3 regions of the Candidatus Thiodiazotropha sp. AKAK3 genome follow, and region 2 is predicted to be linked to each of the others. Evidence: predicted binding sites of a transcription regulator. Region 2 holds the regulator's gene; each other region holds the start of a gene.
What was found. The regulator FNR, encoded in region 2, switches genes on or off when oxygen is low (the NO sensors DNR and NnrR bind a similar motif). The targets are predictions, from matches to a motif close to TTGATNTANATCAA.
Positions count from the first base shown of each region.

Region 1: a site for FNR is predicted at 924-937, ahead of AC4IE7_RS19245 (TatD family nuclease-associated radical SAM protein). Genes of this name have one in related genera too.
Region 3: a site for FNR is predicted at 832-845, ahead of AC4IE7_RS16795 (ribonucleoside triphosphate reductase). Genes of this name have one in related genera too.

Region 1 covers NZ_JBSYOQ010000071.1:144,080-146,352, forward strand. The annotation lists gene mnmL (tRNA modification radical SAM protein MnmL/YtqA) at 1-259, opposite strand, end outside; gene AC4IE7_RS19245 (TatD family nuclease-associated radical SAM protein) at 265-864, opposite strand; gene AC4IE7_RS19250 (HDOD domain-containing protein) at 991-2,273, opposite strand, start outside.
Region 2 covers NZ_JBSYOQ010000077.1:209,768-212,040, reverse strand. The annotation lists gene dnaQ (DNA polymerase III subunit epsilon) at 1-643, shown strand, start outside; gene fnr (fumarate/nitrate reduction transcriptional regulator Fnr) at 683-1,441, opposite strand; gene AC4IE7_RS21235 (sulfur globule family protein) at 1,823-2,182, opposite strand.
Region 3 covers NZ_JBSYOQ010000065.1:28,435-30,707, forward strand. The annotation lists gene AC4IE7_RS16785 (thioredoxin family protein) at 1-55, shown strand, start outside; gene AC4IE7_RS16790 (MBL fold metallo-hydrolase) at 55-693, shown strand; gene AC4IE7_RS16795 (ribonucleoside triphosphate reductase) at 940-2,273, shown strand, end outside.

The DNA.
Region 1 (2,273 bases), on a different contig from region 2:
AAGCAAGGTATTTAACTGCGCCAGTACGTTTGCTGATCACCTCTCGGCCGGCACTGATTTGCTCATGGATCGGCTTGCTATCACGTCCGTTGGGACTGAACGATACATTGTTACAAAAGGTGCAGCCTCCGCGACCTTTGCTACCATCTCTGTTGGGGCAGGTGAAGGCTGTGTCTAAAGCTATTTTATGTACACGCTCGCCATATTTCTTGAGCAAGTATTGCCCAAAAGTTGGAACATGATCGGCCAGAGTGGTCATCGGGCTTAACCCACGACATCGAGTTCGCGACGGCGGAATTTAACCTTTAACTGTCTGGCGATTCCTTCACAGGATTCAATATCGACACCTTCCAGGCCATCAATTGCTGTTGCTGTCACATCGGATATATAGTCAGGCGCCCGACTGAGAAAAGCCATCATCGCCTGGTAGGAGCCCGGCAGATTGGGTCGACAGTGCTGATCGTAAATCTCGCTATTCTGGGCATTCAGGGAAATCGATAGGGCGTCAACGCACTCAGCCAGCTCTGGTAACGTGTCGTGCTTGTGCACCAGATTGCATAAGCCATCTGTATTCACACGAACCCGACCACCATGCTTTTTAATGTGGCGGGCCACTTCCAGCAATACGTTGAGCCTGAGCGTAGGTTCACCATAACCGCAAAAGACAATTTCATCATACTTCGAAGGATCATCGATTGAGGCGATAACCTCTTCGGCTGTAGGGCGGTGATCCAGAGTTAGGTCATACCCTTTTACCGTCATATCCCCTAGTGTTTTTGGACAAAAGGCACATTCCAGCGTGCAGCGGTCGGTAATGCTGAGATAGAGGTTTTTTTCAATTTGATAGCTGATCTGCTGTGGCACGGTTTCCCCATGGGCATTGACTAGGAGAGGGTATCCTAGCGTTTGAAATGGTGGAAGCAATGACTTTGGTCAAAACATTTGATGAGTTCTAAAAGCGTGAATTATTCAGCGATAATAGTGATTCTTCTATGGTGTGCTCATAGTTTTCATTACCTTCTGACATATCGCCTTGAAATTCTCGAACTGTTGCCGTGTTACACCAGGGCCACTCAAGCCGTTGTCAGCATAAAATAACCCCACCGGCTTGTTGCGAATAAAGATCGACATCGAGATAAATCCACTCGTGTTGATCTGCTCTTTTGCCTCTGGAGGAATCATGGCCAGATATTTTTCAGCATTACCCTTATTGAGAGATATTGCTTGAGGTTTATTAAGTAATATTTTGAATAAACTTGGGTTTTTAAAGTCTAGCGCGAAGTCTTTCAGGGAGAGTTGTTGCTCTGACTCGATGACAAGGCGTGACCTGAGCATCTTTCGGTCGGGGCTGAGCATGGCAAACATTGTACGACTCAAACCCAGATCCTGATGCATCTGCTCAAGCGCACTACTGAGCATATCTTGTAGAGGATTACTCTTTTTTGGCGGCGGTGGATTAGCGGCCTTGGGGGGTACGGGGGTGGGTCTCTTCTCGCTGGCTACCTTTTTCGCTGGTGCCGCTTTAGCGGTCTCAGGCTGGGTTTTCTTGACCGGTTTCTCATCACCGCAGATGATGAAAAAGGCAGGCAGTGGCAGGGGTAGCGCCTGAAGAGTTCGAGCTGTCTCTGCTGCAAGTTTATGCAGTCTGGAGATGGCCTGTTCCTGGGGAATTTCAAGAAATTCAGCCAACAGCTCTAAATCCGCCACTGTTTTCTTACTACTCCAGCCCAGAGTGGTTTCCCGCGCCAGGGTAGAAGCCAGCATTACCGTGAGTGGTTTAGGTTGAAAGCTGTTGGCGCTGCCTTGTGCATCCCTGATTAGGTCAGGCAGTTGCCAGCGTTCACTTAATTTGATGTTGAGTGTTTCAAAGGTAAAGCCCAATTCAGCCTGAGCAACACTCTCTCGATCATCACCGGCCTCAATTTTTTTCTGAATCCTGATCATGGTGTCCGGTGCGTCAGACCAGATGGCCATTTCACCGATATCATGCAGCAGAGCAGCTGTATAAAGTGTATCGCCATCAGATTGGTTTCGGAACTCTGACAGGCCTCGCGCATAACAGGCGGCATGGACAGCTCGGCTGTAACAGTCGATGAGTCCTCTTCTCGGTGGGCCTTTCAGCTTATCTTCCAGGCAGGGGAGGATTTTGCTGGCTTTTTCAATCAGTGCCATTCCCAGCATTGGAATAGCCAATGAAATTCTGGTGATTGCTTCCTTCGGCTGATTGGATGGATTACTCAACTGCTGCAGGACATACAAACTGAACCCCGGGT
Region 2 (2,273 bases):
AATTATAGAGATCGGCTGTGTTGAGCTGGTTGACCGAAGATTGACAGGTAATAACTTCCATCAGTTTCTGCAACCAGATCGAGAGATCGATGCGGGGGCCATTGAGGTGCATGGTATCACCAATGAGTTTCTCGCCGACAAGCCGAAATTCTGTGATGTGGTGACTGACTTCATCGAATATGTGCGTGGTGCTGAATTGATTATCCACAATGCACCATTCGATGTCGGATTCCTTGATCATGAATTGAGGTTGATGGAAAACCCGCAGCGCATCGATGCACTGTGTGCTGTTACCGATACGCTGATCATGGCAAAGAAGATGCATCCAGGGCAGAGAAACAGCCTTGATGCATTATGCAGACGCTATGATATCGATAACTCCCATCGTGAGCTGCATGGGGCGTTACTGGATGCTGAAATACTCGCCGATGTCTATTTGATGATGACCGGTGGACAGACGGCGCTGGTTTTGGATGACGATCTTGGGCAGCAGGATGGTGATGAGCAATCGGTTGATAATATCCGCCGACTGTCAGCCGGCCGTCCCCCTCTCAAAGTGGTTGTTGCCGGCGCTGAAGAGATTGAAGCCCATGAGCGTCAACTTGAGGAGATGGGCGAAAGGTGCGTTTGGCTTAACAGTTAAGGGCGTCTCTAATAATTGCTTGTGCCCTTAAGTCTGGATTTAACCTCTGGATTGTGTGGACTTGGCGCTATCGCAGCCTTGCACGATGTCATACAACCTCGGTATGTCGAGTAACTGTACATGTTTCCGCTCTACTCGAAGCAGGTTTTCATCCTGAAACCTGGTAAAGAGTCTACTCACGGTCTCGACTGCTAAACCGAGGTAGTTACCGATTTCATGGCGTGACATACTGAGAAAGAAGTCGCTGGCAGAAAAACCCCGTTGTTTGAATCGTTCTGAGAAGCTGAGTAGGAAGGTTGCTAAGCGCTCCTCGGCACTCTTTTTACCCAGTAGCGTCAACATTTCCGTCTCCTGACCTATCTCCCGACTGAGCAGGCGATACATCTGGTGTTGCAGACTGGGCATTATGCAGCTCAGAGATTCCAGCTGGGAGAATGGGATTTCACATACCGCTGTAGTCTCAAGGGCGATGGCTGAGCAGGTGTGGCTATCGTCCTGGATTGCATCCAGGCCAATAAGTTCGCCGGGAAGATGAAATCCCAATACCTGTTCTCCACCATCCTCATTTGGGCTGTAGGTCTTGACCGAACCGCTTGTTATAACCCGTAAGCTATGAAACTTGTCTGCCCCGCGGTAGAGATGATCTCCTCGATGGTAGGGGCGGCCTCGCTTGATGATGCCATCGAGGCGTTCGACATCGTCCGGAGTCAGCCCCATGGGGAGACATAGGGTGGCAAGGCTGCAGTTTTTACAGGCGACCTTGATGTTTTCAAATGATACGACTTTTCTACTAGTCAAGTAATCGCTCCAGCATGGCAGGTGCTATATAGGCAATGTATTGTGCACCCAGTTAGTGTTTAAGGCATTTCTTACCCTTGAATTGTCCTCTCTCACCCTGAATTTAGCTTTGCTCAGAGGCGGTTTTGCCAAATAAAAACATTAAAAGCTGCTTTACCAGGCGCATATGCCAGGCTGATACAGCTTAATGTCTCCCAATCTACCCTATTTCGTCCATGTTTAATTGTTGGTGGGCTGGCAATTCGAGCTATTTTTCCAGAAATTCTTGATGTGGATCAAGTGGTTTTACTGTTTTTATTACTTTGGATCATTGATTTTTAGTCTGTCGCCGAATAAAAAAACCGGCCTGAAGGCCGGCTTTTCTGCTATTGATCGGCCTGATTATTGAGCCGGAGCAGGAGCGGGTGCAGCTGCAGGAGGTGCTGGATAGCCATAAGGAGCACCACCATATGGTGCGCCATAAGGAGCGCCGCCGTAGCCATAAGGAGCGCCGTAGCCATAAGGACCATAGCCATTGTTGTAGCCACGGTAGTAGTTATTACCACGACCATAGCCAGAACCACGGGCGTTGCCGCTCATGCCAAAGCTGAAATCACCAGAGCCATCACCATAGCCGTCACCGTAGCCGTCGTTGTTATAACCACGGTTGCCGCCCCATGGGCCGTTGCCCCACCAGGCAGATGCACTGGTAGACACAGCTACGAGTGCCGCGATGCTCAGAACTTTAGCAAATTTAGTCATGCTTTCTTCCTCTCAAATGATTGTTTTCATACTACATCGGTGATGTAGAAAAGCGGCCTTACAGCCTCCATCATGCAATGGTTAAGGACTT
Region 3 (2,273 bases), on a different contig from region 2:
CCTGGGCGCCAAAAACGCATCTCAACTTGAAACACTTCTGAGCAAAATCAGCTAATGCACTATAAAGTAATCCCCGTAACCCCTTTCCAACAAAACTGCACAATATTCTGGTGCGAAAACACGCGATCTGCTGCGATCATCGATCCAGGCGGGGATAGTGAGCTGATCATTGAGCAACTTAACGATCTCGAGCTGAAACCTGAAATGATCCTGCTCACCCATGGACACCTTGACCATGCCGGTGGCGCAGTGGAGCTGGCTGAAAGACTAGAGGTACCAATCATCGGCCCCAATCAGGAAGATGCCTTCTGGCTCGAAAATATGCAGCAACAAGCCAGTATGTTCGGCTTTGGGGATGCCAGGAATTGTACCCCGGACAAATGGCTGGAACAGGGCGATGAGGTAACAATCGGTGATGAGAGACTGGAGGTGATCCACTGCCCAGGCCATACACCCGGCCATGTCATCTTTTTTCACCGCGACAGCCGGCTGGCTCAGGTGGGTGACGTACTTTTCAAGGGCTCTATAGGCAGAACAGATTTTCCACGGGGCGACCACAACACCCTACTGCGCTCTATAAAAGAGCGGTTGTGGCCTCTGGGGGATGATGTGCGATTCATACCAGGCCATGGACCAGATTCCACATTTGGCGAAGAGCGCCAGACCAACCCCTTCGTCGCCGACGGATTATAGTAAGTTGGGTGAAACCCTGCCGTACCATCCAACTCCACTTTAGCCACCCATCTGCTCGAGACAAACAGACTGACTGGTGCGGCAAGGCCGCACCCATTCTCTTCGAATAGACTATTCGCAGCTCAATTTCTCCGACAGTTGATCCAAGTCAACTCTTACCCTTGAAAACACAACATATAGTGCTTCAATTAGTTGTTACTAACAATATGTTGAGTTAAATCAATAACAATGGGAGGAGAACCCAAGATGTCAGCCACCCTGTCTCGACAGCCACTATCTACGCCCACCAGGATTTTCAAACGTGATGGCAGTAAGGCTGATTTCGATCCGCTCAAGATCCACAACGCCATCCTCATGGCCGGTGAGGCCAGTGGGGAGTTCGACAATGACGAGGCAGAGCTGCTTACCGCTCATGTAATCAAAGTGCTCACCCACACCGGGTATCGGGAGAGAACCCCCAGTATTGAACGCATCCAGGATGTGGTTGAACAGGTGTTGATCAGCGCCAACCATCTGCAAACCGCCCGAGCTTATATTGTCTATCGGGAGCAGCACAAAAAGCTGCGTCAGGATCGCCGTACGCTACTGGATGTCGCGGACTCGGTGAATGAGTATCTACAGCGATCGGACTGGCGAGTCACAGCCAATGCCAACCAAGGCTACTCCTTGGGCGGACTGATATTAAATGCCTCCGGTAAGATGATTGCCAACTATTGGCTCAACCATGTCTACCCACCGGAGATCGGTGAAGCCCATCGAGAAGGGGCACTGCATATCCATGACCTGGATATGCTGGCTGGGTATTGTGCAGGATGGTCCCTGCGGGCCTTATTGCATGAGGGACTGAATGGTGTACCAGGAAAGGTTGAGTCCTCCCCCCCAAAACATATCTCCAGCGCCATAGGCCAGATTGTTAACTTTCTCGGCACCTTACAAAATGAGTGGGCCGGTGCTCAGGCATTCAGTTCATTTGATACCTATATGGCCCCTTTTGTAAGAAAGGATCAACTCGACTACAGCCAGGTAAAACAGGCAATTCAGGAACTGATATATAACCTCAATGTACCCTCTCGCTGGGGCACCCAAACACCCTTCACCAACCTCACCTTTGACTGGGTCTGCCCGGAGGATCTGCGTCAGCAGGTTCCACTGATCGGTGGCATCGAAATGCCCTTCTGTTATGGCGAACTGCAGGCTGAAATGGATCTCATCAATCGCGCCTATATCGAAGTAATGACAACAGGGGACGCCAAAGGCAGAGTATTCACTTTTCCGATTCCAACCTACAACATCACACCGGACTTTCCCTGGGAGAGTGAAAACGCCACAAGACTGTTTAAGATGACCGCGAAATATGGACTACCCTATTTCCAGAATTTTCTTAATTCGGAACTTAGCCCGAATATGGTCAGATCGATGTGCTGCCGCCTGCAACTCGACCTGCGCGAACTATTAAAACGGGGCAACGGTCTATTTGGTTCAGCTGAGCAAACCGGCTCTCTTGGTGTGGTGACACTTAACTGCGCCCGCCTGGGATTTCAATTTACAGAGAACGAAACAGCCTTACTGAAACGCACTGA